4 regions of the Paenibacillus sp. GCM10027626 genome follow, and region 3 is predicted to be linked to each of the others. Evidence: riboswitches for the same ligand, from Rfam matches in the RefSeq annotation. Region 3 holds a riboswitch; each other region holds the start of a gene.

Region 1 (7,885 bases), on a different contig from region 3:
CAGATTGGTGGCCAAACTATCGGCATTGGTGTTATGAGTCTGGATCGTGTATAGCAGCGTGTCACCTACTTCTGGATGATCCGCATCTTTATTGCCGTCCGCTTTGGTTTCCAGCTTCGCTGACTTTTCAGATTCCAAAACTGGACCCCGTGGATAAATTTCCACTGTCGTTGTCGGCTTGTCCGGCTCGCCAATATTGCCGCCCTCTACCAATGCTTCGTTGCGGATATCTTTGCCCGCTTGACCTGGCAGCACCTTCACCTGGAAGGTTACTGTATGCCACGACGTATCGGTCACATTGCCGATTTTGCCCGTCACTTCACCATCGGCATAATGGCCAGCATCGTCTCCTTCGGCATCGGTAACAACTTTGCCGTCTACGCTCAGCGTACCTGGAACGTATTCCAAGCCTGCCGGGATTTTATCCGTAATGACAAGATTGGTGACTACACTATCAGTTACAGTATTACGAGTCTCGATCGTATACAGCAGCGTGTCGCCCACTTCCGGATGATCCGCATCTGTATTGCCGTCTGCTTTGGTTTCCAGTTTCGCCGATTTCTGCGAGTCAAGCGCTGGATAACGCGGATAGATCTCGACTGTCGTCGTCGGTTCATCTGGCTCGCCGACATTGTCTGCTTTAACAAGCGCTTTATTTTGAATATCTTTGCTTGCTTGACCTGGCAGAACCTTTGCCTGGAAGGTTACCGTATGCCAAGATGTATCAGTTACATCGCCAAATTGGCCCGTCACTTGACCATCGGCATAATGGCCGCGGTCTCCATCCTCAGCATCACTCACCGCTGTTCCGTCGACGCTCAGCGTACCTGGAACGTATGCCAAACCTGCCGGAATTTTATCCGTAATGACAAGATTGGTGACCAGACTGTCCGCAATTGTGTTGCGGGTCTGGATCGTATACAGCAGTGTGTCGCCTACTTCTGGATGGTCGACATCTGTATTGCCATCCGCTTTAGCTTGCAAGCTGGATGTTTTTGTAGACTCCAAAACAGATCCGCGAGGATAGATCTCAACCGTCGTCGTCGGCTCATCTGGCTCGCCCACATTGTCTCCCTTGACAAGCGCTTTGTTTTCAATATCTTTATTTGCTTGACCTGGCAGAACCTTCGCTTGGAAAGTTACCGTGTGCCACGACGTATCGGTTACACTGCCAAACTGACCTGTCACTTGACCATTAACATAATGGCCGGCATCCCCGTCCTCAGTGTCACTTACCGCAATTCCATCTACACGCAACGTACCGGAGACATATTCCAGGCCTGCCGGAATTTTATCCGTAATGACAAGATTGGTGACTACACTATCGGTTACGGTGTTACGAGTCTGGATCGTATACAGCAGCGTATCACCTACTTCCGGATGATCAGCATCGGTATTGCCGTTTGCCTTTGTTTCCAGCTTCGCCGATTTCTGCGATTCAAGCGCTGGATTACGTGGATAAATCTCTACTGTCGTTGTCGGTTCATCTGGCTCGCCTATATTGTCACCTTTAACAACCGCTTTGTTCTGAATATCCTTGCTCGCTTGGCCTGGCAGTACCTTCGCTTGGAAAGTTACCGTGTGCCATTCGATATCCGTGACTTCACCAAACTGTCCAACCACTTGACCATCGGCATAATGACCGGCGTCGTCTCCCACATCATCGGTAACCGATTTGCCATCTACACTCAGCGTTCCCGGTACGTAGACCAAGCCTGCCGGGAGCATATCAAAGATGACAAGATTCGTTACCAGACTATCGGAAATCGTGTTGCGGGTCTGAATCGTATACAGCAGTGTATCGCCCACTTCCGGGTGACCCGCATCCGTATTGCCTGCCGCCTTTGTTTCCAGCTTCGCCGTCTTTGTCGATTCAAGAAGCGGATTCCGTGGCTCTACCTTCACCGTCGTTTCTGGCTCGTCAGGCGTGCCGGTATTATCGCCCTTCACAAAAGCTACGTTTCGAATCTCTTTGCTCGCTTGGCCGGCTTTAATGGTCGCCTTGAATGTCAGCGTGTGCCATTCATTATCTGCAATATTACCGAACTGTCCGACGACCTTGCCACTAACATAATGACCTTTGTCCTGGTCCTCTACATCGGTGACAGCTTCTCCGTCTACTTTCAAACTGTCAGACACATATTCTAGACCTTCCGGTATTACATCAGAGATGACAAGATTGGTGACCAGACTTTCTGTAACTGTGTTACGGGTCTGGATCGTGTACAACAACGTGTCGCCCACTTCAAACTCATCCGTCTTCGTGTTGCCTGTTGCCTTCGTATCCAACTTCGCCGACTTCGTTGATTCAAGCGCTGGATAACGCGGATAAATCTCTACTGTCGTTGTCGGTTCATCTGGCTCACCAACATTGTCACCTTTGACAAGCGCTTTGTTTTGAATATCTTTACTTGCTTGGCCTGGCAGTACCTTCGCTTGGAAAGTTACCGTGCGCCATTCATTATCCGTAACTTCACCGAACTGTCCAACCACTTGACCATCGGCATAATGGCCGACGTCGTCTCCCATATCATCGGTAACCGCTTTACCATCTACACTCAGCGTTCCCGGTACGTAGGCCAAGCCTGCTGGGATCATATCTGAGATGACAAGATTCGTTACCAGACTATCGGAAATCGTGTTGCGGGTCTGAATCGTATACAGCAGTGTATCGCCCACTTCCGGGTGACCCGCATCCGTATTGCCTCCCGCCTTTGTTTCCAGCTTCGCCGTCTTTGTCGATTCAAGAACCGGATTCCGTGGCTCTACCTTCACCGTCGTTTCCGGCTCGTCCGGTGTGCCAGTATTGTCGCCGCTTACTACAGCCACGTTTCGGATCTCTTTGCTCGCTTGGCCGGCTTTTATGGTCGCCTTGAATGTCAGCGTATGCCATTCATTATCCGAAATATTTCCGAACTCTCCGATCACTTCGCCATTCACATAATGACCTGCATCGTCTCCTTCGGCGTCAGTGACAGCTTTGCCATCTATGCTCAACGTACCCGGTTCGTATGCCAAGCCTGCCCGGATCAGGTCAGAAATGACCAGATTGGTGACCAGACTATCTCTAACTGTGTTGCGGGTCTCAATCGTATATAGCAGTGTGTCGCCCACTTCAAACTGATTCGCATTTGTGTTCCCAGTTGCCTTCGTATCTAGCTCCGCTATCTTTTTGGATTCAAGTGCTGGATTGCGCGGATAAATCTCGACGGTCGTCGTTGGTTCATCTGGATCGCCGACATTATCTCCTGTAACAACCGCTGTATTTTGAATATCTTTGCTCGCTTGGCCTGGCAGCACCTTCGCCTGGAACGTTACCGTGTGCCATGACGTATCCGTGACATCTCCGAATTTGCCCGTCACTTGATCACCGGCATAATGGCCTGAATCCCCATCCTCAACATCGCTCACTGGGGTTCCGTCTACGCACAATGTGCCCGGTTCGTATTCCAAGCCTGCCGGAATCTTGTCAGAGATCACAAGATTGGTGACCATACTGTCTGCTACTGTGTTCCGGGTCTGGATCGTATACAGCAGTGTGTCGCCCACTTCCGGATGTTCTGTATCTGTATTGCCGTCGGCTTTGGTTTGCAGACTGGCCACTTTCGTTGATTCTAAGACAGCTCCGCGCGGATACACTTCAACAGTCGTTGTTGGCTCTTCCGGCTCGCCGACATTGTCTGCCGTAACAAGCGCTGTATTTTGGATATTCTTGCCCGCTTGGCCAGGCAGAACCTTCACTTGGAAAGTTACCGTGTGCCATGACGTATCGGTCACATCGCCAAATTGACCCGTCACTTGACCATTAGCATAATGGCCGCGGTCGCCATCCTCAGCATCGCTCACCGCTGTTCCATCTACGTTTAACGTCTCCGAAACGTATTCCAAACCTGTCGGGATCATGTCGGAGATCACAAGATTGGTAACCAGACTGTCAGCAACTGTGTTACGAGTCTGAATGGTGTACAGCAGCGTATCTCCCACTTCCGGATGCTTAGCATCTGTGTTGCCGTCAGCTTTTGCGAGCAGGCTGGAGGTTTTTGCTGACTCCAAAGCGGATCCGCGCGGATACACTTCAACAGTCGTTGTTGGCTCTTCCGGCTCGCCGACATTGTCTCCCGTAACAAGTGCAGTATTTTGGATATTCTTGCCCGCTTGGCCAGGCAGAACCTTCACTTGGAAAGTTACCGTGTGCCATGATGTATCGGTTACATCGCCAAATTGGCCCGTCACTTGACCATTAGCATAATGGCCGCGGTCGCCATCCTCAGCATCGCTCACCGCTGTTCCATCTACGTTTAACGTCTCCGAAACGTATTCCAAACCTACCGGGATCATGTCGGAGATCACGAGATTGGTTACCAGACTGTCGGCAATCGTGTTGCGAGTCTGGATCGCATACAACAGTGTGTCGCCCACTTCCGGATGATCTGCATCTGTATTGCCGTCAGCTTTGGTGAGCAGGCTGGAGGTTTTTGTTGACTCCAAAACAGATCCTCGCGGATACACTTCAACAGTTGTTGTTGGCTTATTTGGAACGTCGATGTTGTCTCCTTTGACAAGCGCTGTATTCTGGATATCCTTGCCCGCTTGTCCAGGCAGAACCCTCACTTGGAAGGTTATCTTGTGCCATGATGTATCAGTCACATCGCCAAATTGACCCGTCACTTGACCATTAGCATAATGGCCGCGGTCGCCATCCTGAGCATCACTTACCGCTATTTCGTCTACTTTCAACGTACTCGGGATGTATTCAAGGCCTTCCGGAATTGCGTCAGAGATCACGAGATTGCTAACCAAACTGCCAGCAACTGTGTTACGAGTCTGAACGGTGTACAGCAGCGTATCTCCCACTTCCGGATGATCAGCATCTGTGTTGCCGTCAGCTTTTGCTTGCAGGCTGGCTGTTTTGTTGGATTCAATTACAGCGGGATTAGGTGCGAATCGTGGTGTGGCTCCTGATGCTAAGTCAAAAAATACAGGTCCCGTCATTGCCCCCAGATAAGTAGTGCTTAGCGTATCCGGGTCAAGTATATAGAATTTGGGACTAGTGTCTCCAGCAAGCAGGAACATCTTACCGTTAGGCAAGAAGCTGATTCCCCTAACACCAGCCTCTATAGCTATACCATCTGAGTTTGTTATAGGGAGAGTTCTTATAATGGTAGCATTTCTTGGGTCCAGTTGAAGCACAGCGTTACCTCTAAAAAACCATAAGTAGCCTTCACCATCGACGACCAGGTCACCGCCCAAATCAGCGCCGGCGGCACTAAGACCCTTAATTTCACTTAAACCCTTTTCCTTTGTGCCGGTATCATAGAAAGCTAAGTATGTTTTGCCATTACTGCCGTACGAATAGTAATACTTTCCTTCGGCGGAAATTGCGGCGTTACCGGCTGTTCCAGATAATGTTGTCTCTAGTGTGGCAGTTCCATCTGCACTAATTTTATAAAGTTTATAAGAACCAGATCCGTGAAAGGCTCCGTAAATAGCATCGCCGGTAACGGGCATAGCTAAACCGTTCATATAATCAGATGGACCCATGGTAAGACCTTTAACCGCAATGGTTGCCTTTGGTTGCGCTGCTGGGTTATTCCCATCAAACTGATAGAGCGTCTTGCCGTCGGCAGAGATACCATACGAATCAATCGCATTAAGCGTAAAGGGCTCTGCAGCATGGACTTGCACTGTTGAAACAGGGGGCAGCACCCCTGTAATGACGAGCAATAATACAGAAAATTTAATTAAATAATGCCTTAGTATGTTTCTTCTTGTTCCCGCTCGGGTGTTATTCAATTGTCTCCCTCCAAACTGTGGTTATTGAAGACCACCAGTACTGCTAATCGACAATGACCGCCTCCTTGATCCGGTGCCATTACTGTCGCTTCCTATACCGCCCTGTTCCTTGTGCCATTACTTCTTCCCTGTTCCTTGATTAATAGCAAACACCTCTCTTTCAGCTCGAAGAAAAAGAAAACCTCCGTCCAAAAGCGAAAATACGCTAACAGACGGAGGTTTCCGTCGTATTCGGCAGCTGGCTGGCATTGGAATTCGCATCTTAAGCGAATCTTCAGCCCCTTTAGCTTTGCGTCCCCGCTTTTCAACGGGTTTGCCATTATCGTACGAGCTTGTATGTAGAGTTTTAAAATAAAACACTTGCTTAATTAGGATTATACTTAGAAAAAAATTGGTCGGTTAGGCCCGATGGTCCCAATTTTGTTAAAATTTATTTCTATTTGTAGGTTTTGGGGCTTATTTTTTTGAGAGTATAAACATCACTATTATTAATATTTGGGAATGGCCTTATGAAGAATTATAATCATGCCGCTTTCTAACAAATATCTACATATTTCTTCCTTTGTTCATAGTATATCAGCTGCTCCTATACATTTCCTATACAACCATCTGGCATGCATCAATATGGCAAATCTACATTCCCCTATCCGCAACAAAAAGCAACTGCCACTAGCTTTAATGGCCGGTGACAGCTGCTTCATTTCATGCTATTAGTCAATCAGATTAGTTGTTTTGAGCAAACGCTCCATCATTGCTGTCGCTTCCGAGCGTGTCATGCTTGCTTGCGGATTCAGCAGGTTCGCGCCTTTGCCTTCAATGACACCGGCTGCTACCATTTGAGCGACAGATTCTTTCGCCCAGTTGGACACTTTGTCCGCATCACCAAAGCTTGCAAGCGTTGCGGCAATTTCTGCCTGACTCATCGCTTTCGGTATCGCTGCAAATCGGTAGGCACGAGCGATCATCGCTATGCCTTGCTCGCGAGTGATTTCCTGCTCGCCACGGAACAAGCCGTCGGAGTAGCCCAGTACAATGCCAAACTCATTGGCAATCGTCACCGCATTATGGTACCAATGCGCTTGCGACACATCGCTAAACATGTTTTGCGGCACTTCCTGACGCATGAAGCCCATCCCCAACGTCACGATCGAAGCAAACTCCGAGCGGTTGACATTGCGGTTCGGGGAGTACGTATTGTTGCCTGTTCCTTTCAATTGCAGTCTTGCTGCAATATTGTTCACATTGCTTTGCGCCCAATGCTTCTTCACATCATTGAAGTCCTGCGGATTCCAGATCACCGAGTAGGTGCCCGCGCTGCGCAGATCGTTGATTTGGGCAAAGTAACGATCATTGATTTTTGTTACGACTGTTGGCAGATGGAACGTTGTGCCATCCGGATTCACCACGACACCCGTCGTAATCCGGTTCGGATCAATATCCTTCGGCAGTGCGATATATTTCACCGCATACTTGTCCAGTTGGCCTGCGCGGACGGTTTTGCCATCCTTCGAGAACGTCAGATCCAGATCGACCGGATGCACGAGTAGTTCATAGCCTTTCGCTGCTGCTTCATTGCGGGCGCTGTCGGCCAGCTCTTGCGAAGCGTTTTTAATGGTGATGTCCAGCGCAATATCTTTCAGTTCCGCGCCATTCCATTGCTTCGCGATAGCGTCCAGATCCAGCTGCTGCGCCGGAACCGGATAGATCGCCAGCAGTTCATCCTCAATCGTCAGCGTCGAGCCTGTGTCAACCAGCTTCTTCACATCCGCTGCGGTCAAGCCTTTTACTTCGACTTCTCCTTGGCCTGGTACGCGGATTGACAACTGATGTGACTTGCCGTCTGCCAAAATCTCATTCAGCTTGCCGGTATCCACTTGAACGGTTGTGACTTCATTGTCGCCATCTTTTTTTGTTGTTCCAGTTGCGAAATTGTTGTTTGCTCCATCCACGCTAGTGATAATATTGGCTGTTGTTGATGGGCCTGGACCCGGTGCTGGTATCCACCAGTTTCCTCCATCTGTGTTTGCATTTTCGCGTGTTACTGTGACGACATATTCTTTCACTTTGCCATAACGATCGGTTACTTTGACGA
Region 2 (7,885 bases), on a different contig from region 3:
AAGGATAGACGAATAAAATCGGAATCGTGACTACCATCGTAATCGTCATCTGGACGGATTGCGGGGTAAGTATGCGCGCTGCCGCTCCGCGGTTCAGCTCTTGCACTGACATATTGGCCAGCGACTGCACCTGATTCAAATAGTTGTAAAGGATGAGCTGAATCGTCTGCAGCTTTGGATCGGATACGAGAAAGAAATTATCCTGCCAGGAATTCCACTGTCCGACGGCAGCGAAGACAGCTATGGTCGCAATAATGGGAAGCGATAAAGGGAAAATGATTTTGCGGTAAATGGTGAAGTAGCCCGCCCCGTCAATCATTGCCGATTCCTCTAACGCTGCCGGAAGCTGTTCAATAAATGTTTTGATCAAAATGACATAGAAGCCAACGATCGCCCCAGGCAGGACGTAAAGCAAAAAGTTGTTTTTCAGGCCCAAATTTTTCATCGTTAAATACCATGGAATAAGCCCGGCATTCAAGTAGAGCGAGATAATGACAAAACGGTAAAAGAATTTGCGCCAGACGAGCTCGTTCTTCGTCACGATATAAGCAAACAGACTGGAGCTGAACACGGTAACAATCGTACCGATGACGGCTCTTAGCACCGATATGACGAACGAGCTGTATATATCGGGCAATTTTAGCATCGCTTTATAGTTGTCGAAGTTGATGCCCCGGGGCAGGAAAACGAGCCCGCGCGACGCCTCGAGCGGATCGCTGATCGAGTAGATAAATATATAATAGAAAGGATAGACACAAGCAAAGGTGATAAGAGAAAGCAGCAGATAGTTGGCGATGTTGAAGCTGATATTCCAAAGTCCGGTTGGTTTGGTCATAAGTTGATTCCGATCCCCTTTCCGAAATGATTCTTTAAACAATCGACTGGCCTCTGACCCGTTTGGAAATGAAGTTGACGGTGAAAAGCAGGATGACACTGATCACAGTCTTGGACATGCCGATTGCGGTTGCATAGGCGTAATCGTTGGTGGCAATGCCGATCCGGTAAACGTAGTAGTCGAGCACCTCGATTTTTTCGGCAACGAGCGGATTATGGAACACAAAATACTGGTCGAACCCGTTGGAGAGCATGTTGCTGATGCTGAGCAGCAGCAAGACGATATAGGTCGGCATCAGACCGGGAACGGTTACATTCATAATCGTCTGAAAGCGCCCCGCGCCGTCAACCTTGGCGGCATCAAAAAGCTCCTGATCGATCCCGGCGATCGAGGCCAAATAAATAATCGCGCCCCAGCCGAGCCCTTTCCAGACCGCAACGGCAGTCTGAACGTACCAGACAGCCTCGCCATTGCCGAGAATATTCGTCGGTTCGCTAATGATGTGCAGCTTGATCAGCAATGTGTTGAACAATCCCTCGACTGAAAATACAGAGAAAAACAACGAGAAGACGATAAACCAGCTAATAAAATTCGGCAGTGTCGTTGTTGTCTGCACAATTTTTTGGAAGGTCTTATTTTTCACTTCCGACAGCAGGATGGCAAAGATGAGCGGCAGCGGCGAAGTGAGAAGGCCGAGAAAGCTCATGGCCAAGGTGTTTTTAAGCACATTAAGCAGTTCGCCCCCGTCGTTCAAAGTCAGCTCAAAAAATTTCAAGCCGACAAATGGTGTCTGGGAGAGGGGGATTCCCGGCTTGTAATCGAAAAAAACATATACCCAGCCAAACAACGGTAAATAGTTGAACAAAAAAACGAGCACGATAAACGGCAGCGCCATGAGAAGCAGGGACAGCTTGCTCTTTGTAATCACCGGTTTCTTTTGCATAGGCCAACTCCAAATTGTTTATTTTCCTGTTCGTTAGGATCAGTATAGAGGGCAGACCCGCCGGGAGAAATAAAATAAGCTACAAAATGATGCACTTTCTTATGATTGAAAGAAGAAATAGAAAGCGGGAATAGATTCGTGTCTACTCCCGGCTATCTTTTCTGTACTTTTTTTACGATTTTATTCCGCGTGCTCGATTTTGGGGAATTTCAGTGTAATGGTCGTTCCTTCTCCCGGGCTGCTGTCCGCCTCCAAGCGGTAGTGGGGGCCGAAGTGCAGTTGGATGCGCTTGTTCACATTTTGCAGACCAATGCCAAAAGTTGGACTGTCCGCACCGTCTAAAACATTTCGCAGCAAATGCAGCCGTTCCGCTGTCATGCCGCCCCCCGTATCGGAGACGGCAAGCGTGATTGTGCCTTCTTTTTCCGCCGCCGCGATGTGAATGCTGCCTGTATAATTTTTTGCTTCTATGCCGTGAATGATGGCATTTTCAACGATAGGCTGCAAAATAAAGCGAAGCACCTGACAATGCAAAATCGTTTCATTCAACTGCCACTCGATCTGGATGCCCCCGCCGTAGCGCATATTCATCAGCTTGACGTAGTTGTCGATATAGCCGGTTTCCTCGCGAAAGGTCCACATCAGATCCGAACGGTTAAAAATCGGTTTCAGCAAGCTGGCCAGCGTCGTCAAGCTCCCCGCAATGTTGTCCGCTTTAATGACAACCGCCATCCATTTGATCGTGTTCAAGGTGTTGTACAAAAAATGCGGCTGGATTTGGGACTGAAGCATCCGGATTTCCAGCTTTGCTTTTTGCTCTTCCGCCCGCCGATTCTCGTCGATCAGATTGCTGATGCTTTCGGACATGCGGTTGAAGCCTCTTGCCAGCATGCCGAGTTCATTGTTAGCGGTGCTGTTCAGCTTGATCCCCAGATTGCCTTTCTCCATCTCCAGCATGCCTTGCGACAGCTGTTTGAGCGGTTTGGTCAGCTTGCGAATCCAATAATACGAGATCAGCAGCGCCGCGGCGAGAGCAACGGTAATAATGCCGATCATCGTATAACGCAATGTCCAAATATCTTTGACAAATTCACTTATAGGCACAAGCTTGATGACGGTCCAGCCGGTATCGCCCAGCCGGTAGTAGACCGCTTGCATGTCTTCAGCCGAAAAGCTGCCGAAGGAGCCGGCGACCCGGTCCAGCAGCGAGTCCGGCACCTTTTGGCCGAGACGGGACGTATCGGTGTGGGAAATAATAATTCCCTTCTGATCGTAAATATACATTTCGCTTCCCGGCTCTCCGCTCAGCTTGTTATAAGTGGCGGCCAGCACCTGCTGATTCATATTGACGACAAGCGTACCGGCCTGATCGTTCTTCATGATCGATTTGACCCCGCGCATGGAAGATAAGAGGACAGGCAGCTCATCCTCGGGCCGATAAACATAATTTTGAAAATCCTTCGCCTTGGTTGCGCCCAGCCAGATCAAGCGGGGAAAGGCTTCCTGGGCCTGATTGTAAAGGGATGTAACATAGAACCAATGCTGTTTGGCGGCGTCTGTCAAGTAAACGGTGGCATGGGCATCGACGCCGACAACGGTGCCGAAATTCGTGAACAAATAAATGGATGAAATATGCTCATAGTTTTTCAAAATAATCGAGGTTCGTTCCATCACTTTATTGGTCAAATTGACGCTGTCCGCAGGGGAAGAGGTGCTGACATCCAGATACTCCTGAATGCCGGGATCGAGCAGAAACAATTTGGACACTTTGTCCACTTCCTGACGCGACGCTTCAACACTATTCTCCAGCTGCTGAAACAGCCGCAAGGTCGATTGCTCCGACCGCTTTTGCAAAATGTCCAACACGCCAAAGTAGATCATAACTGCGCTGACAACAAGCACGGCCATGCTCATGATCATAAAAGACAAGCTTAAACTTGTCCGCAGGCTGCCGTTACGCCTGCTCATCATTTTTCGCATCATCCTGTTCACCGTCTTTCGGCCAATCGGCGACCCACTGCCTGCGGAATTCCCGCGGGCTCATCCCGGTAAAGCGCTTGAACGCCCAGCTAAAATAACTCTGGTTGGCGAAGCCGATCCTGTCGGCCACTTCATAGGTTTTCATATACGTACTGAGCAGCAGTTCCTTGGCCTTCTCGATACGGTATTGCACTAAATAATCAGCATAGTTTTGCCGCATTTCTTTTTTGAACAGGCTGCTTATATAATTCGGGCTCATCTGGACGTGCTCTGCCAGCTCCGGCAGCGATAAATCGCGGTCATAGTGCATCTCGATATATTGGAGTACTTCGTTTATTTCTCTGCTGACAGCTCTTCGTTTGGCGTGATGCTTCGCAAGATCTGCCAAGTATTGCTCATAAATGGCGATTGATTGTTGCAAGGTATCCGCTTTCGATATTTGCTCGGCATAAGCGGTGAAAATTTCCGGAACATTGACATCGGTCAGATGCATGGAGGTAATCGGCCACAGCAGCCACTGCATAAACTGCTTCTGCACTTCTTCTTTGGAAGTGAGTAGGCCGGCTTGCAGGAATAGGTTAATCTTTTCGGTGAGCTTGCTTTTGTAATGTTCACTTACTTGCCATTTCTCCGGCAGGTAGAGCAACTGCTCCCGCAGCGCTGGAGCCAGCTGCAGCGGCATGTTCCCGTCCGCTCTAATATCGGCGCCATTGCCGTGAAAATATTTCCGCGCCAGCGCCTGGACGCTGAGCCGGTATTGCTGCTTTAGCGCATTCTCGCTACTGCCGATGCCACTAATCCCGAAGGAAACGGTAGCGTTAAAGTAAAGATCCATCACTTTGCGAATATGCTGCAGCATTTTGTGAAGCGTCTCCCAAGTTTGCTGCTCACTCGGCAGATCATGGAAGCTGGCCATAATCATATAGCGGCTTTCCTCGTCGTGAAACACTTCGCTGCGCGCATATCCGCTCAGCACCTCATCCAGGACGTTGAGCAACGACATGCGAGTCAATTCGCCTTTATAATCCTGAAAACGGTTTCGCAGGAGCGTGTATTGATCGATTTCCATGGCGCAGACGATGAGGCGGGACGGTTTGAGGCGCAACTCCATTCGCTCCGCAATGGAGAAAAACTCTTGATCCGTATAGCGATTGCGAAACAAGTAGTCTTTGAACAGATTTTCTTTGGCAACGCCATGCTCGATTCCTTGGGGCTTTGCAGCCGGACCTACAGAAGCGTTCAGCTCGGATTGAAGCCTGTGCAGCAAAGTTTCAATTTGCTCCGTAGTCATCTCCAGCTTGAGAATATAATCGCTGACTTGGTGCACTAACGCTTTGCGTACGAGGTCGAAATCTTCCAGACAGGTAAGAATAATGATTTTGGCAGGCCGCTCAAGCTCGCGTATACGTGCGATCAGCTCCATGCCGTCCATCACCGGCATTTTAATATCGGTAATGACAATATCAGGTGCCTCCCGCTGATACGTCTCCCATGCTTCCTGACCGTTGGAGACATCGGCAATTACCGCCATCTCATATTTGGCCCAGTCGATGGCTGTCTTCAAACCAACTCTTACAAGCATTTCATCCTCGGCAATCAGCACTTTATACATATGGGTGTGTCCACCTCCGTTCGTAATGGGTAATATTTAACTCTATTCTCGTTATGCCAGCAGCGTGTGTCAATAGCATAACAAAATGGACTGAACAAGGATGTAAAGGGATGTCAAGGGTTTGTATAGGTTGGGATGGTAGACTGGAAGTATATTCGGAAAATGCGAACTGTGTCGTGAGTGATACATACTAAAAGATGCCGGATTGCTATAGAAGGAGGGGGCAGAGAGGTCAGTAATTTGTTTAGAAAATGTATAGATTTGTCGAATATAATTAATTTTTAATTATCCCTTAAAAGGAATTTCAACAGAGAGTTTATTCCAAATGTTACATAAAATCTCGTGCGATAATAGCAAACCCGTTGAAAAGCGGGGACGCAAAGCTTAAGGGGCTAATGGATTTGCTGAAGACGCGAATGCCAATGCCAGCCAGCTGTCGAATACGACGGAAACCTCCGTCTAGCGTATGCGCTGTGATGGAGGTTTTTATTTCCAAGGAGGCCTTGGCATCTTTTATGGAGGTGATGATTAGGAGTTTCAGAAATCTCAGTATCACACTCGCATTGACCGGTTAAAGAGAGGAAAAAAGATGATTTAGAATTTGTAGTGAGAAGGAGGAAGGATAGATCGTGCATTTATCGAAAGTAAAAACTTGGAAAAAACAATTGGCGATGTTGCTTGCGTTCGTAGTTGCAATTGGAGGAGTACCTTCAGTATTTGCTCCAAAAACAGCAATGGCTGCTGACACAGCTCCTGAACTCATAGTAGACTATGAGTTTTCTGATCCGGGAAATGGGGGACTGCCGGCAGATAATAAAAAAGGTTCTACATTAACAGTGGTTGAAGGTGTTTATGGCGGTAAAACTTATGGCAATACGACAACTGAATATGGTACAGACAGTGCCGGGGACTACTGGAGGTGGACCTCCGATAAGCAAAGAGGCGGCGGTTTTACCCTAGACATTGACCCGAAAGGAAAAAGTATTGATAAAAGTTATTCGGTTGGAGTTCGTTTTTCTTATGACACTCTCAACAGCAGCTGGACTAAAATTATTGATTATAAAGATAAGACCAAGGATCAAGGGTTTTACTTTGACAGTGACAAAAAGTTGAAGTTTTTTGATGTTGGTACTAGTGGGAAAACATCAGTGCAACCAAAGCAAATTATCGATATTATAGCTACAAGAGATGCAACTACGAAAATGTTTACTGCTTATATGATCGTAGATGGTGAATTTCTTAAGGAAATAGAAGTTGATGACTCAAGTAACGGCGCAACGCCTATTGTAGTCAATAACAAGATTCGTTTCGGTTTCTTCCATGATGATTATATATCTGGTGGAGATGAGAAGACAACAGGCGGAAAAGTGTATTCCATCAAGTTCTGGGATGGGGCAATCACGCCAGCTGAGGTTCTGAAAGCTACAGCGGCCAAAGGCACTGAAGTTGGAACAACGACAGTATCGGTAACACCTGCTAGCGGCAGTAACTCCTATAAGGTGCTTGTTTCGGATAAGTTGCTCCCATTTCCGCTTCAAGGCGAGCAGGTTCCGGCAGGAGCTTCTGATTACAACTTAGGTGATGACATTCCAGATGTAGATGCAAATACCAATAAGTATGTAGGTATATATGAAGTTGATGAGAATGGTAATATCATCAGTTTTAAACAAATTACTTTAACAAACGATGATATAAAAATGCCAACACTGGAGATCGAAAAGCCAGCCGATACTAAAGTTTTCGAGAACAAACCTGAATTTACAGGTAAGACGGAAGCAGGCGTGCAGGTAACTGCTAAAATAAAAAACAAAAACGGTGAAATAATCGATGAACCACAGGTGAATGTAAACGATGACGGAACCTGGAGTTTCCTCCCAGGAAGTGAGCTGCCGGATGGTGACTACACGATTGAAGTAACCGCAGACAAAAATGGAAATTCGGTAACACAAACGAAGGATATAACGGTAGACGCCACGTTACCTAAACTGGAAATTGATAAACCAAGCGGCAACAAAGTGTATGTGCCTAATCCTGAGTTTGGGGGAAAAGCGGATCCAGAAGCGAAGGTGACAGTAACGCTCAAAGATCAAGACGGCAAGGTGATTGAAACCAAGGAAGTTCCGGTTAAGGAAGATGGAACATGGAACTTCACGCCGGAGAATGACTTGAAAGACGGCGCGTACACAGTTGAAGTGACTGCCGAGAAAGGTGGCAAGTCGAGAACGGAAACGAAGGACGTAACCGTCGACACAACAGTGCCGGCATTGGAAATCAACGAACCAAGTGGTAATACCGTAACGGTAGCAAAACCAGAGTTCAAAGGAAAAACAACCCCAGGAGCGACGGTAACCGTTGAAATTAAAGACAAAGACGGCAAAGTAGTTGGCAAGCCGGAAGTAACAGTCAACTCGGACGGAACGTGGAGCTTCTCGCCAGATATTGATTTGCCGGATGGCGAGTACAGCATTGAAGTAACCGCTACGAAAGATGGGAAATCCACCAAAGAGAAAAAGAA
Region 3 (7,885 bases):
TGGATTTGAAATTGCAGCAGTTAGTTGAACAACAGGATTGGGCAGGCTTGCAGCTTCAACTGCATAATTTGAAAGGAGCGGCAGGCAACATGTCGATGGATATGCTTGCGGAAACAACGAGGGAGCTTGAGTCGAAAGTAAAGCAGGGGAAAGTAGCGGAAATAGCCGGCGATATAGAACAATTGATTTCATTACTCCATAAGGTACTTGCCGCCGTTTCCGCGCGATTGGCCCGCGAAGGCTTAGTATAGCGAAATCTACGAAATGGAAGTGAGATCAAGCTTGAAAGACAAACATACCTTATTAATCATTGATGATACATTGACGAACATTGAGCTGATAAAAGCGATTATTGACGATGAATATAATACTTTATCTGCTGTCAATGGAATGGACGGACTTGAGCTTGCCGAGCGAATGCAGCCGGATCTCATTATTTTGGATGTGATGATGCCGGAAATGGATGGCTACGAAGTGTGTCAGCGTTTAAAAAGAAATCCAAAAACAGAAGCGATTCCGGTAATATTTGTAACCGTATTGGATCATGACGAGGATGCCGAAATCGGATTAGTTGCCGGCGCGATTGATTATATTGCCAAGCCGTACCATCCCGCATCGGTAAAAGCAAAAATTCGCAATCATTTGGCCTATCGGGCGTTAATTGAAAAAAATCGGATTGGCTAAAAGTAAGGGGGCATCCAGAAAGCGGTTGAAAAAATTAAACCCTTGTTTTACACTGGTGTTTAACAGAGAGAGTATAAACTGGGGTGAGCGATGTTGGAAATCGTGACAAGACGAAAGACAAATAAATTATTCGGCAGGATTCCGGCATTATCGCAGGATGATGTGACGTATTTGACCGCAGAGCTGAACAAGCGGAAACGTAATTTGTTCGATATATTACAAAGAAAAGCAACATACCGGAATCCTGAAACGACCAATCGCATTGCACTTAAGCTAGCTTTAATCAATGAAGGATTAACCTGCCTGTCGTTGCGAGACTTTTCCAATCCGCAAAAAATAGAGGCATTAAAGCAGCTTTTCGATGATCAGATGTAAGCTTATCGCTGCGACAGGCCTGACAAAACAAAGTGGGTCGTCTGCTTTATTTCGTAATCTGGCCCGGCATCGGCATCTCGGCCGACAGCCCATGCTTCAGTAAGCAAGGAATCATAAGCGGGATAGACAAGAATAGAAATGATGTACATTTCAATTTGGGGCAGCGATTCGAAATGAAAGACGTCTTGTTCTTTGCCGGAGGTTAAAATAGTGCGCAGGTAATCGAAACAAGGGGTCAAGATATTACGAATCGCTTGTTTGAGCGGCCCGCTGGATGAGAGTTCGTGTTTGAGAATCATATGAAATAGCTTGTTTTCATAACGCGCTCTAAGGAAAAGCTGGATAAAATGGCACAGTTCCTCAGCCGGCTCTTCAATTTGCTTTTGCCCCTGGTTGAATAAAGAGCTGACATCCTGTGTCAGCCGCTCGATGACGGCATAATATAAATTTTCCTTGGAGCCAAAGTAATAAGACACTAGAGCCAGATTTGCATCTGCCGCATCGCAAATTTGGCGTACAGAAGTGTTGTTGTAGCCGCTCTCAGCAAAGCATTGCTTCGCGGCATCCAAAATTCTCTTCTTTGATTCTTCCTTTTTGTTACTCATTATTCCTCCATTGGCCTTTTAGACGATTATAATTTTTGTACAGCATACATACAAGTTCATAGCCGGAAGATTCCAAGCGCAGGCATTACTGCCTGGAATCTTCCCGCGGGCTGCGCAGTAGAAGCGATTTTCGGGATGTTGAAGGAAATATACGTGCCTTGATTTGAGTGACGGCACTATGTCCCGCTCATGCCAGATCCTATCGTCAATGACGGCGAATGCTTCATGCGAAGGACGATCTATGATTTCTATCTTTATTATACTTCCATTTGCGCGAGTTAAAAGACCGTAACGCAAGGCATTTTCTACCAGAGGTTGCAGGGTAAGCGGCGTCAGCCTTTTCTTCTTGATTTTATAGAATTTATAAAATTCGGCTGGTTTGGCCTTAGAGTTGGAGAATGTCAAGTGTTTTTTAAGCCAAGTGGACACACGATCCGCTATTTTGTCGAATACCGACCAATTCAGAGGTGTCCCGGACACAGGATGCGTTATTTGCGGTTTAGTCGGGTTTTCGCGGTGTCATGTCTTATTCAGTTCGACGAAATGAAGGGCTTTTCCTTCGTCTGAAAATAAACATAGGGAAGAAATTAAAAAAATATTGAGGAATCTTAGAGCCTGATGTTTGGTTGCAGCTGCTTGGGGGAAAAGCATCCTAAAAGCTTCATTTACAATCGTTCAAAATATCGACAAACGACATAGGAAATATGTACTTAATTCTGGAAGTCGGGCTAGGAAAAATCGACATAAGGTGATATACTAGAGTCATAGAAATACAATATCTACCATGCTTAAGTCTATGGGAAAAGGACCCTTGATATGAAAGCTTTCATAGTTGATGACGAACGACTAGCTGCTGCAAGGCTGAAGAAGCTGCTTGAGAAGGACATTGGCGGGGTTGAGGTTTTAAGTGTTTATACCATCCCAAGCGTTGTTATTGAGCAAGCAAGTGTTCTGAAGCCGGATGTTGTTTTCTTGGACATTCATATGCCCGGTATTAACGGGCTTGAGCTGGGAGAGCTGCTTCAGGAAGTGCTGCCGGATGTCGAGCTTGTATTTGTAACCGGCTACGATCATTACGCTGTTCGCGCTTTTGAGCTTTACGCGCTGGATTATATTGTGAAGCCGGTGCGCGTGGACCGTCTAAGGCTGACGGTACAGCGGCTGCGCGTTAAGCGGCAAGAAGCGAAGACTCCTGAAGCAAAGTTGCCGAGCATATGTTGCTTTAAGGCGCTGCGCTTTCAATTTCCAGGCCAGGAGCCACGGGCAGTTAAGTGGCGGACAAGCAAGGCGCAAGAGCTATTTGCTTATTTATTGCATCATCGCAATGTTGTAGTCGATCACGGAACAATCATGGAGCTATTTTGGCCGGAGATGGATGTACCGAAGGCCATGCAGCAGATGTATACAACAATCTATCATATTCGCAAGGTGTTGAAGAGTGAAGGATTGACATCGGTGACGATTACGAGATGCAATCATGAAGCCGGTTATCTTCTTACGATTGGACAACCAGTTGAATTAGATGTTGAAATATGGGAGCAAAGCATCAGGCAGCTGGATTCCAGCAGTTCGCAGGATGTAATTGAGCTTGAGGAAATTTTGCAGCAGTACACTGGCGATTACTTGGCCGACTACGACTATTTGTGGGCTGAGCATGAGCGCGAGAGACTGCGGCAGCAATGCATAACGCTGATGAGCGCCTTGGTTAAGCTGTATCTTGATCAGGGTCAGAAGATGAAGGCGAGCAGAGTATACGGGCGAATGCAGCAGTTGTTTCCGTATGAAGAAGAGGGCTACTTTGGCTTGATGAAGCTTTATGATTTATTGGGCGAAAGTGCCAAGGTGGACGAGCAGTACCGTTTGTTAAAGTCGCGGTTAGCTGACGAGTTGGAGGTTGACGTGCATCATACCATCAATGAATGGTACAAGCGGTGGAAGCAATATCGGAGCGAGGCTGATCCTCGCCAAGTGAGCTATTCTCGATAATGGCAAACCTGTCGAAAGACAGGGACGCAAAGCTACAGGGCCTTCCCTCAAGGATGGCAGCCAGCTACCGAAATGAACAAGCTTTTTTTATTTCATAGCATGGCAAAAAAACTTTACACGATAACGGCAAACCTGTCGAAAGGCAGGGACGCAAAGCTACAGGGCCTTCCCTCAAGGATGGCAGCCAGCTACCGAAGGGAGTTTTTTTATATGCGTAAATTTATGCTGACGTTGATGGCGTTTGTTGTTTTATTGGCTGCGGTTGCTGGTGCTGCCGGCAATGTACAAGCGGCGGCAAACGCTGGACAAGCTGCATGGTTGGACAAGGGTGAACTGAATAAAGGACTTATAGCGGTTCATTACAATGCCGAACCTAAAGTCAAGATCAAGCTGATGATTGCAAAAGGCGCTGGAACCTACACCTACACGGTGCGTAACGGAGTGAAGGAAGAGCGGTTCCCGCTGCAAATGGGCAACGGAGACTATACGGTTACACTGCTGGAGCAGGTAAACGGAAATCAGTATAAAGTTATTGGCAAAGATACAGTGAAGCTGAACCTGGCTGATCAGAATGTCGTATACTTGAATACGGTACAAAATATTGAATGGGACGCTCAGAACCAGGCGATTGTCAAAGCAAACGAACTGATTAAAGGGAAAAAGACAGACGCGGAGAAAGTGAAAGCGATCCATGATTTTATTATTAACAACATCGCTTACGATAATACACTGGCCAAGACAGTGACAACCGATTATTTGCCGCAAATTGACCGGACACTCAAGGATGGCAAAGACATCTGCTATGGTTATGCGGCGTTATTTGCAGCCATGCTGCGCGCGGTAGATATTCCCGCCAAAATGACAATGGGAAAAACAACATATGTAGATGTGTACCATGCCTGGAACGAAGTGTTAATGGACGGAAAATGGGTTACAATTGATACAACGATCGATGCCGGTTTGAAAAATACAAAAAAAGCATTGCCAATGATCAAGGATGACAAGAATTACAAAGTGGAAAAGCAATATTAATGAATACAAGTGGGAGTCCTGTAGCTTGCAAGTTGCTGACAGGACTCCCTTTTTGTCATTGTTTTTTTTGGATAACCCCGCAAGCGATTCGATTGCCGGAATTGCCTGACGGATCGGTTACGTAATCATCCTGCTTCTCGTGAATAACTAAGGCGGTGCCGCCTGGTTTTTGCAAATCGTTCAAAGTAAACACCTTGCTTTCGATGGTGGCTTCTACTGTCCCGTCCTTTTGAACGAGAAGATTGGGTAGATCGCCGGTATGAAAGCCTTTCGGATTATTAAATCCATGATGCTTGTGGGTCAGATTCAGATGCTCGCCAGCTGACTTGAAATCTGGCTTTTCACACAGACCGGTTTCATGAATATGAAAACCATGCAAACCAGGCGGCAGTTTTTCCGCTTTTATGTTGATTTGGACCGCATTTTTCTGCTGCACAATTGTCGCCGTTCCAATCTCCTTGCCTTCGCTATTAATGATGGTCACAGCGATCGGTTTGTGAGCTGTGGAGCTGGCAAATGCAGCAGGTGAGATGGAACTGATGACACCCAGCATTAACAAGCTGCCGCAGCTGAATAGGCGCACCGTTTTACTTAATGACTTCCTCATTATTGGATTCCTCCTGGTAATGTTTGTGATTCTTCTTCATAGCATGTCCTCCCGGCCGGAAAAATATTAGTGCGAAGTGACCAACATTGCGTAATATTACCTAGCATGAGAGGGCGGTCAGATGCTCATTCTAAGCTGCAGGAGGTGAATCATCATAATGATGAACAAAAAAACTTATGGTGTACTGCTGCTGTCGGTTGCTTTGGCGACAACAGTAACGGCAACAGGATGCGGTAAAAGAACAACTGACGGCGTTAGAACAAATCAATACCGTACGACGACAGATAACCGCATTTATAAAGATGGTGTCCGAACAAATATGTATGGCGTTACTCCGCGGGCTCATACCTATGACCGCATGACAACTCCAACTCCAACAACTCCAGGTCCGCGGACTTATAATTATGACCACGTGACGACTCCATCTCCACGGGCTTATAATTATGACGGTATGACGTCTCCGGCCCCAGGAAGAGGAGTTACCGGTCATCAGAATAATTCCGCCGTTGCCGACAGAATGGCAACCCAAGCCAAGGCTGTAAAAGGTGTAAGCAAAGCCACTGTTATCGTTCACGGACGTGATGCAGTAGTAGGTCTTGAGGTCAAACCCGGTCAAAACGGCGCTGCTGTAGCGCGACAAGTCAAGCGTACACTGGAAAAGCGTGATGCCGGCTACAAGGTGCACATTACAACCGACAAAAAGCTTCACACACGCATCACGAACATGAAACATCAAATGAGTTCAACGGATGGAACGACTGGAACAACTGGAACAACTGGAACAACTGGAACGACTGGCACGACTGGAAGGTCGCTGGATGGCATGACTGGAAGGTCGTTTGGCGGCAGTAATATAAGGCCGCTGGATGGACACCCTGTTCGCAATTTTGCCAATGATATCGGCGTACTGATTCAAGATATCGGTCGTACAGTTACAGCGCCATTCCGTTAAGCCGACAAGATTTGTCAGCCATAATGTTCTTGTATTCGTACAAGAGCATTATGGCTTTTTAATTTTGATGGCGCAAATGGCATGATCTTACTAGGATTATGGGCGCCTGGAGTTTTTAATTGCGCGTATTTTATGTTATATTTAAATCAAACCCGAAAGCGGCGCAACATAATCCATGTCCACTGGTTTGGTTTATAAGAGGGAGCAGATGTTCAGACGGATTTGTAAGGTTTAGCCGCTCCCGGAAACAGTGTATTTGCTGTGGATAGGAGTAACTATATGATTCAGAAGATAACGGACTTTCTGATGGATTTTGGCGCATGGGGGCTGTTTATTCACTCTTTCGCTGATGCCATTATCGTGCCGATTCCGGCATTTTTTCTTCAAGTTTCTTTAAGTCTTGCCAACCCGTCCACTGCACTTTGGCTTGCTACGGTCGGTTATATTGCGTGCCTTTTAGGCACCCCTTTTGGCTATTTGATCGGTAAAAAAGTCGGCAATACGGTGCTGTACAAAATCCTTAAGCGCTCCTGGGTGGATTCCGCCACGGAGATGTTTAAAAAAAACGGGGAGACGGCAATTCTTATAGGCTCCTTTACTCCGATACCTTTTAAAGTGTTTACCATAATGTCGGGCTGTTTGAATTTCCCGCTATGGCGTTTGCTTGCTTATGCAGCTGTTGGCCGTGCTGTAAAATTTTATGTCATAGGTTTGCTGTTTTACTTTTACGGCCGCACAGCAGAACATATGGTGAAAGGTGTATCCATTTATATTTTTGTTATTGCTGTGCCTTTCCTCATTATTTATATTCTATTAAAAAAGAGAAGGCAAAAGAAAAAAGCGTCGCAGACTCCCGAAGACGCCCCGAAAGCGGAGGCTGATACCTTCTTAACAGAGGATTCAGCTGAGCCAGCGGCAAAACCTGACGCTTCACAGCCAAAAAACACGCGTCTAGGCGGAAGAGCTTCTAATGAAATAACGCAAACACCAGAGCACTAAAATATTTTTTATGTATAGAGCTGCCGATCGTTTAGGCTTTGAACGAGGCAGCTTTTGCGTGTTTTTTAAAATATAAGAAAGTAAAAGTTTTACCTTATACACAGCTTATATTTCTAAGGAAAGAAACTTGCTTCGCGCCAAGGACGGCGTCAGCCGTTTCTTTTTGTGGACTTTTATTGACCTGTATAGATTCTTTGGGCCATAATAAATTATGGCTATGATTAGTAAATGAGGTGTCTGTAGTGAGCGGTTTATTAATTCGTATGGAAGAGGCTTTTCCGTTATTAACGGCAATGGAAAAAAAGGCAGCGCGATATATTCTCGATCACCCGAAAAGCATCGTTAATTTATCTGTTCAAAGCTTGGCGAAGCTGGCGAATGTCAGCGAATCGACATTGGTGCGGTTGTCCCGTTCGATGCAGTGCAAAGGGTTTCAAGAGCTGAAGCTAAAAATTGCCGCTGATCTGGCGCTATCAGATGCGGCAGATTCGAATGCCGATGAATATCAGGATATCCAGTTTGATGATTCGATACCTAATTTGATCGCTTCGATCTCGCGCAATAACATCAAATCGATTCAGGATACGCAAATGATTTCTTCCATTAAAGAGATGGAGCAGGCGATTCAGGTTTTGCGTTCGGCAC
Region 4 (7,885 bases), on a different contig from region 3:
CAGCCAGCAGCTCCCGATTGGCTCCCAGGAAATGATGCAGGTTGGCGCTCGAAATTTCTTCCTCGCCTTCAATACATACTTTAATATTAACCGGCAGCGACTGCTCCTGCGATAAAATCGCTTCAATGGCTTTCAGGTGCAAAAACAGCTGCCCTTTATCGTCCGTCGCCCCGCGGGCATACAGCTTGTTATCGCGTATTTCCGGTTCAAATGGCGGAGATTGCCACAAATGAAGCGGATCGACCGGCTGTACATCATAGTGGCCGTAGACCAGAATTGTCGGCTTGCCGGGAGCGTGCAAGTAATCGGCATATACGATAGGATGGCCAGCTGTCGGATGAATTTTAATATTTTCCAATCCCGCCCGCTCCAATGTTTGTACTAGCCACTCGGCAGCTCGATTGACATCCTCCTTATGCTCCGATAAGGCCGAAATGCTGGGGATCGCCAGCCACTCCTTCAATTCTGCGAGATGCTTCTCCCGGTTCCCGGCAAAATATGCAGCGTAATTCACATAACCCCTCCTTGACAAAATAATAAACCTATTCAAATCTTACCATGAAGACGAGCAGACCTCCAAATCGCCTTATGCGTGGCCGCGGCGTAGTCGAATGATGGGCTCGCTAGCCGAAAGCATGAACCAGACGCCTATTTTTGGTAGAATGGTAGTGTTTAACCGGAGCGGTCAGACTTGCCGTCCGCGGGGCTGCCCCTCATATCGATTATCGGCTTATTGCCGCTTAAGGAGAGGATGATAAAGCGATGTACCTTGTATCCAATAAATCGAACCCGGTTGCTTCCGAGGAGACAGAACGGATGGAACGGGAATGGAAGGTCAAATTTCCGGATGACTATATCCGGTTTCTCGCCCAATACGGGGAAGGCACCTACAAGGGCTGGTTGAATGTGCAGGCGCCCGACCCCGACGTGCTGCCGCCGTTCGTCGAATACGGCTTTTGGGAACACGACGAGACATGCCCGATTACAGAGGAACAAATCGGCCAATGCATCTCGATCGGAACGACCATAGACGGGGATTTTCTTGCCGTCCATCCGGATGTCGATGGCGTGCTCTGGCTGCCCAGACATTCGGAGCGCATTGCCGCCAAACCTGCCGCGGAGCCCGATTATACGGCCTTCCTGGATCGGATCTATTACGAAGCCTATGGGGATGCCGAGCATGTTCCAGCTTATTTCGAGCCGTGGAACGCTACGCGGCAGCATGCTTTTTTTCATTTCACGGCCGAGGGGGATCGCCGTCTTGCAATGCACGATCTGGGGCAGCGGTGCAAGGAACGGTTCGGGCCGGATCTTGTGATCGAGAACGAATATACTGGAATATTGTTTTTCCAATCCATGGGGGGCTACGTACGGTTTAATTATGCGTACGAGCGGGAAATCGCGGTTTTTTACGAACCTGATAGCGGGACGCTATTCGATGAGATGATGCAATTTCTCAAGCGGAATCATTGCCGGATACTGACTTGACTGAGAAGAAACGGCTGACGCGGTCCTTGGTGCGAGACAAGTTTCTTCCCTTAGAAATGTGTATAGGGTGAAACTTATAAATGCCATAAGATCGAAAAAAGCGAATCTGCATCCGTATGCTGATTCGCTTCTATAACATTATTCTTCTATTTTGGCGTGGACGATCAAACGATGAGTGGGATTAACAAGCGGGTCGCAGGTAATAAGCGTAAGAACCTTATCCTTATCATTACGATTAAGTACCGATACATCCTCCGGTTTTACCCTTGTTGTGTTGAACACGGTATAGACATATTCGTGGCCTTGCTTTTTGACGACAACCTGATCGCCTACAGCTACTTCATTCAGCCGATTAAAGAGCCTTCCTTTTTTGCGCATGCGGTGGCCGGCGATGGCAGCATTGCCTACTTCACCAAGCGGTGTCGTTTCTTTCATGTGTGCAGTCGCATGCCGCATATTCTCTTTAGTCGCTCCTTCAAGCACCGGGACCTTCAAATCAATCTTGGCGATTTCTAAGGTAGCGATTGGCACCGCCTCTTCATCGTCATCGTTCACCGCTACGGGCTCCGGCACCATCTCAGCCTCCGGCTCCGTCTGCTCTTCATCAAAAATATCGTCCAGTCCCCTGTAATGGGTCTGAACCTGAGGCGCAGCCTCTGTATCATAGGCAGCCATAACATCTTCCATTTCATCCAGCAGCCTGGCTTCCCGCCGCTCATCAATCCAATTCGTGATAGACGGATAGAGCATAACAATAATACCCGCAATAATGAGTAAAGCCGCAATTTTTCGCATCTTTATGCCTCTTTTCAAACCGAAAGAAGTAAAGGGAGCAGAGTCCCTTTACTTCTTTCTTTGATTCCACCTATTGCTGGCTGTTCTTCTTCAGCTTCCTGCCTCTTAGCAACAATAATCCAAGCGCAGACAATCCAAGGCCGCTCCAATAATAAGGAGTCGGGCTAGTTTCTCCGGTTTGAGGGAGCTTATCTACTGCGGCTACTTTATCTCCCAAGCCCGCTAGCGGGACGGCCTCTGTCTCAACAGAAACAGTTTCTTCTATTATAGCGGGTTCTTCCAAAAGTTCATCAGTCAGATCCGGCTTTTCAGCTCCATCTGCTTGGCCGCGCGGCACCTCTTCATCAACGATAGTCACTAATTCCCCTTCATCTGTCGGTTCGACAGGCACATTCGGGTTTTGCGGCGTCACCGGTTCTACAGGATCTATTGGATGATTAGGATCCGGCTTCGGACTCTCGGTACCTGGGTAAGGATTCCAAGGGTAGGGAGTCTCTGGATCAGGATCCGGATCCGGGTCTGGCTTCGGATTAGGCGTGCTTTCTTTTTGGTTTGTGAAAGTAAGCGAAACCTTTGGTGATTGGAGTGAAACCGAATGTTTCGTTCCATCCAATTGGTAGCCCTTTGGTGCGGCGGTTTCTTGAATAACATAATCATCATACTTCAAACCTTCGAATACTGCAGTGCCGTCTGCATCTGTTGTTTTCGAGGCGATAACAACCAGTTCCCCTTCAGTATTCTTGCGGCTCAAGGTGAAAGCAGCGCCTTCCAGTTTCCTATTTTGATCGTCGGCATCGACTTTAACGATTTCGATTTTGCCTTCCGGGTCTGGATCTGGCTTCGGATTCGGGATCTCCGGATCTTTTCCTTTCTTCTCCACGATCACTTCATTCGTAGGCACATTGCCCACATTGGCAATATTACTTACTTTCGCTCCCGGTTCCAGTCTGCTGAAATCGACTTTGTACTCAATTTTAGGTTGTTCGCCAGCTTTAATGCTTCGGTTATCATTAGTAACTGTCAGCTTGTGCTCAACCGGGTCATACGTATAGGAGAACTGATCTGTAACTACAATTGAATCTTCGATTAAATCAACGCGGCTGTCAATCAAATCCGTTACAACAATGGAGTTCTGCTTGAACTCGCCAAAGCTGTAGAACTGAATCGTATAATTAACAATTTGATCCGATCCTTGATCGCTGGACAGCAGTTCTTTGTCTGCCTTTTTAAGAACATTGATCGCTCCCGCAGTTTTACCGAGCTTTACGATTTCCGCTGTATACTCTTTTTCACCGTCAGCGGTGATTTTCGCGCTATTGTTATACTCTGGTTTTAGATCAACGATTTTCATTTCATATCTAATGAAGTAAGCCCGTTCGATATCGCCAAAATCAAAATGAATTTCATTATTGTTAACGCTCCAATGTGGCGGCTTCTTTAGTAGATTTTCCTCCTCATACGGGGAATCAACATAGAACTTCATACTATCCTCTACTAATTCAAGACCGGGCGGGATATAGTCCACGACCTTTACATTTTTCAAATCCTTCAGTGCACCGTTTACACGAATATAATATTCGATAGGTTTTCCCGGATCTGTTACGACACCGTTGTGATTTTCATCAAATCCTAGATTGCCGTTCCACTTTTCTATCAGATTTTCTTTAGGACCGCCGTTACCGGGATCAACAATCGTAACATCGAGCGTCGTAACCATATTTTTGATTGTTACCACAATCGGCAATGTCCCCGGCTCAGCCTTCCAGCTTAGCGTCGCCTCTAGCAGCATATACCCTTTAAGGCCTGACTGCATATTAGCACCGAAAGTGCAAGTTACCTCAGTTTGCGAAGTTTCTTCATTTTCCGTTATTGAGCAATCGCGAATATGCTCGGGCGGATACTTTGGCGTTACATCCTTTAATATAGAAGGCAACGTAAACGTTAACTGATCGCCTTCATTTATGGCCCCCACCTGTTTCGCTTCATATTCTACCTTTAATGCAATATACTCGCCGCGATTGAGCTCGTACACATTGGAGGTTACTGTATAATTAAATCCAGGATCCCCCGTTGCAATAGCAGATGACGGCGCTAGGATCAAGCTGCCGAACAGTCCCCAGAGCAACATAAAAGCTAATACTCCATAACTCTTACTCTTCAAAACTCGCACTAAATGAGCCAATTTCTCACCTCATTTACATATTATAAGTCTCTGCTCAGTTTTATGCTGTAGGTCAATAAAAAAGACTGCCACGATAAAATAATCATGGCAGTCGAACGGTCATAGCATTATACAATGCGTTAGACTCAGACTTTGCGTCCCACCCTTTCGAATGGTTTGCGATTTTCATGTTATATGTTATTTAACGATACAGCTATAAATTCCGGCAGAAGCTAGACTTGATTCCATTTTATCACAATCTTCCACACATTTGTTAAACACTTTTTTACTAATTTTATAGGTAAGATGGATTAGTTGTGCCGATATTACTTTATAGCCATAATTTTCACTGTCCCTAAGGCAAACCGACCATCCTCGCGGCGTTCCTCAATAGCAAAATCGACCCCCGGCTTGCCATTGCTCGGGTCAATGATTGCTGCGTTAACCGTATATGTGCCAGCGGCTAATGTTTTAGGCAGCGGTAGAGAAAAGACTGCTTTGCTTGTTCCGGGAAGCCATTTGCGAATATCCTGATCCGTGTTCATTTTTACTGCAATTGTTCCGTTCTGGTCTGAGAGTGAGAGCTCGAACGGCCATTCATAGTAAAACGGCGCCACACCCCGGTTTTTCACCTGCAATTCAATATTCAAACTCTGCCCGGCCTTGACAGTCTCCTCATGTGATTCTTCGGTGATGACAAAGCGATAACCAATCGTTTTCAAAAACCGGTCAATATTGCTCTGGTACTTTGTATCTTCCTCACGATAGGGCGCACTTGGCCCCAGCCACGAAACATGTGTCATGCGCGCTTGACGCAACGTTTCTTCAATTCTGCTGTCCTTCATAAAATTGGAATCGGGCATGAACTCGCCACCGCTCGGCGCTTTCGTCCAATAATTCAACATGGCAGGCTCCTTTTCCTTTGTCAGCCATGAAGTATAACCTTTCGTAGACCATTTGTAGAATTCATCGATCGTAGAGCGCTTATCGCCAAATGCATCATTATACAGTCCCATGCCATAAGCCACAGCGATCTCATGCGGGCGCCGCATCAGCAGATGCTTGTCTGGAAACGACTTCGCATAATGAGTGGCGTACTGATCGGTAATGCTGCGCTTAGGAAAAACGATCGCTGTATCGCCATCATTTTTTGTATGCCATTCTCCCCAATGACCCACGCTCCCTAATTGCACAAAAGCGATCTGCGGATTGTTGTTATACCTTTTCCCTAATGCTTTTAAAAGCAGCTCATGATTTTTAATTAAAGCGGGATGCGTATAATCTGGACTAAAACCTTCACCATAATCCATGCTGTACCATTTCCCTTTATGGCCTATTTCTTCATAAAGCCAGTCCGGTATGTCCATATGAGATTCGCTGCGCGGGTAATCCAGGATGACCCGAATGACCAGATGCACTCCCTGCTCCTTCCAATAAGCCATGTTGAACTTTTTTTCCACTTCTTCAAAAGCGTACTTTCCTTTTTCCGGCTCAAGCTCCCGCCAAGTCATATTTGCATGCGCCAGACGTACAGGCTGTTCGATGTCGCTGGTAGTTCTTGCATCTGCAACAAAGCCTATATAGGGGTTTGCCAGCACTTCCTCTGATTCAACCGGTTTGAACAAAGTACGTTTCACCTCTTTGGCTGCATCCGAATTATTAAAGATTAGGACACTAGACACACCAGCAATGAGCGCAAACAAAAAAAGTGCCATAATTCGACGAAATAACTGTTTTTTCATGGTTTTCCCACCTCTCAAAAAATGCGAAATAGTCCTTTTTTACAATTTGTTCAGTATTTGTATAGATTCTTGGTGTATTGTATATTTCGTTGTTGTATACTGATAATTATTACAACTTTCTAATGGAAAATTCATATAAAAGCGGTGAACCTAACGATGAAAGTACTCGTAACAGGCGGCTACGGCTTTATCGGCTCTTTCGTAGCAGAGCGATTCCACAAGGAAGGCTATGAAGTTTTTTTAGTGGATGACATGTCCACAGGCAATAAAAAAAATATTGATTTTAAGCATACGGGCTATATTTTACCAGTCGAAGACCGCAAATGCGAGGAGATTTTTCGCAGCACACAATTCGATGCAGTTGTCCACCTTGCAGCACAAGTCGATGTCACCACTTCCATGAGTAATCCCCGACTTGATACAAAATCCAATATTTTAGGCTTGTCCAATATGCTTTCATTATCACATAAATATGGTGTGAAAAAATTCATTTTTGCTTCATCTGCTGCAATTTACGGTCAAAACGATCGTCTGCCGCTGCCCGAAAGCGAGCCCGGAAACCCAATTTCGCCTTATGGCTTGAACAAATGGCTAGGAGAAACTTATTGCCAAAAATGGAAAGAAATATATAATTTGGAAACTATATGTTTCCGCTTTTCTAATGTATACGGCCCTCGCCAAGGCAGCGTTGGGGAAGGTGGCGTTATTTCTATTTTCAATGAACGTACAATCACAGGCAAAGATCTCACTGTTTTTGGAGACGGCGGACAAACACGCGATTTTATTTATGTAGAAGATGTCGCCGATGCAATCTATCGCGCTTCCTATTCTACTTTGACCGGTGTCTACAACCTGTCTACCAATACTGAAACAAGTGTGAACGAGCTTGTGGAAACGCTGCGCGCTCTTCACGGGCCAATAGAAGTTAAATATAAAGAAAGCCGCCCCGGAGATATCTATCGTTCAACACTGGATAATACACGGATCAAGAATGCACTGGATTGGACGCCAAAGTATTCCTTTTCAGAAGGTCTTAAAAAAACATACGAATGGTTTGCTGGAGATCAGAAGAGTAAAGAGGCTGTTGCCAACAAAGAAGAGACAACAACCGAGACTTCTTCCTTTTCCAAGTTCTTCAGGGCATCGCTTCCCTACGCGGAAAATTTGCTCGCATTTGCTATTACTGCATGGGCAACCTTATCGCTGCAAGACACTATGTATGACTTGATCGACTTCCGTCTGGTTTATATTATCTTTTTAGGTATTTTGTACGGCAATCGTCAATCACTAATTGCAGTTGCGCTCTCCATCTTCTTGTTCATTTACCAACAATTATTTAACGGACGAGAGATGGTTTCCCTATTGAATGATACGAATTTCTTCTTCCATACAGCCGTCTATTTATTCATCGGTCTGATCGTCGGCTACGCAATCGAGCGTAAAAATCTCAAGATACATACACTCGAAGAAAGCAAAGCGACGTTGGAAGAGAAATATACCTTTCTTAACGATGTTTATAACGAGACACGCCTTGTAAAAGATGGCTTGCAGATGCAAGTGCTGAACAACAATGACAGCTTCGGCAAGATCTACTCTGTAACGAAGGAACTGGAGAGTCTCGAGCCGGAAAAAATATTTACTTCTACTATAAGCGTACTAGAATCGACGATGAAAGGACAAGGTATTTGTATTTATACGA

What was found. Region 3 has a riboswitch for cyclic di-GMP ahead of ACFQ0N_RS18250 (transglutaminase domain-containing protein). Riboswitches for the same ligand answer to the same signal wherever they lie in the genome.
Region 1: another riboswitch for cyclic di-GMP. It lies ahead of ACFQ0N_RS09155 (isopeptide-forming domain-containing fimbrial protein); the one in region 3 lies ahead of ACFQ0N_RS18250 (transglutaminase domain-containing protein).
Region 2: another riboswitch for cyclic di-GMP. It lies ahead of ACFQ0N_RS09160 (Ig-like domain-containing protein); the one in region 3 lies ahead of ACFQ0N_RS18250 (transglutaminase domain-containing protein).
Region 4: another riboswitch for cyclic di-GMP. It lies ahead of ACFQ0N_RS26325 (SpaA isopeptide-forming pilin-related protein); the one in region 3 lies ahead of ACFQ0N_RS18250 (transglutaminase domain-containing protein).

Annotation. Positions count from the first base shown of each region.
Region 1 covers NZ_JBHTHC010000003.1:468,742-476,626, forward strand. The annotation lists gene ACFQ0N_RS09155 (isopeptide-forming domain-containing fimbrial protein) at 1-5,793, opposite strand, end outside; cyclic di-GMP riboswitch class I at 6,024-6,121, opposite strand; gene ACFQ0N_RS09160 (Ig-like domain-containing protein) at 6,504-7,885, opposite strand, start outside.
Region 2 covers NZ_JBHTHC010000003.1:476,884-484,768, reverse strand. The annotation lists gene ACFQ0N_RS09180 (carbohydrate ABC transporter permease) at 1-835, opposite strand, end outside; gene ACFQ0N_RS09175 (ABC transporter permease) at 870-1,778, opposite strand; gene ACFQ0N_RS09170 (cache domain-containing sensor histidine kinase) at 1,959-3,749, opposite strand; gene ACFQ0N_RS09165 (response regulator transcription factor) at 3,733-5,370, opposite strand; cyclic di-GMP riboswitch class I at 5,713-5,811, shown strand; gene ACFQ0N_RS09160 (Ig-like domain-containing protein) at 6,000-7,885, shown strand, end outside.
Region 3 covers NZ_JBHTHC010000009.1:39,614-47,498, forward strand. The annotation lists gene ACFQ0N_RS18225 (MHYT domain-containing protein) at 1-251, shown strand, start outside; gene ACFQ0N_RS18230 (response regulator) at 283-684, shown strand; gene ACFQ0N_RS18235 (hypothetical protein) at 775-1,059, shown strand; gene ACFQ0N_RS18240 (TetR/AcrR family transcriptional regulator) at 1,062-1,664, opposite strand; gene ACFQ0N_RS18245 (response regulator) at 2,481-3,650, shown strand; cyclic di-GMP riboswitch class I at 3,642-3,722, shown strand; cyclic di-GMP riboswitch class I at 3,766-3,846, shown strand; gene ACFQ0N_RS18250 (transglutaminase domain-containing protein) at 3,861-4,682, shown strand; gene ACFQ0N_RS18255 (superoxide dismutase family protein) at 4,738-5,289, opposite strand; gene ACFQ0N_RS18260 (YhcN/YlaJ family sporulation lipoprotein) at 5,450-6,241, shown strand; gene ACFQ0N_RS18265 (YqaA family protein) at 6,521-7,240, shown strand; gene ACFQ0N_RS18270 (MurR/RpiR family transcriptional regulator) at 7,483-7,885, shown strand, end outside.
Region 4 covers NZ_JBHTHC010000016.1:85,631-93,515, forward strand. The annotation lists gene ACFQ0N_RS26310 (dipeptidase) at 1-514, opposite strand, end outside; gene ACFQ0N_RS26315 (SMI1/KNR4 family protein) at 763-1,488, shown strand; gene ACFQ0N_RS26320 (class D sortase) at 1,627-2,283, opposite strand; gene ACFQ0N_RS26325 (SpaA isopeptide-forming pilin-related protein) at 2,354-4,411, opposite strand; cyclic di-GMP riboswitch class I at 4,549-4,636, opposite strand; gene ACFQ0N_RS26330 (DUF4832 domain-containing protein) at 4,771-6,186, opposite strand; gene ACFQ0N_RS26335 (NAD-dependent epimerase/dehydratase family protein) at 6,343-7,885, shown strand, end outside.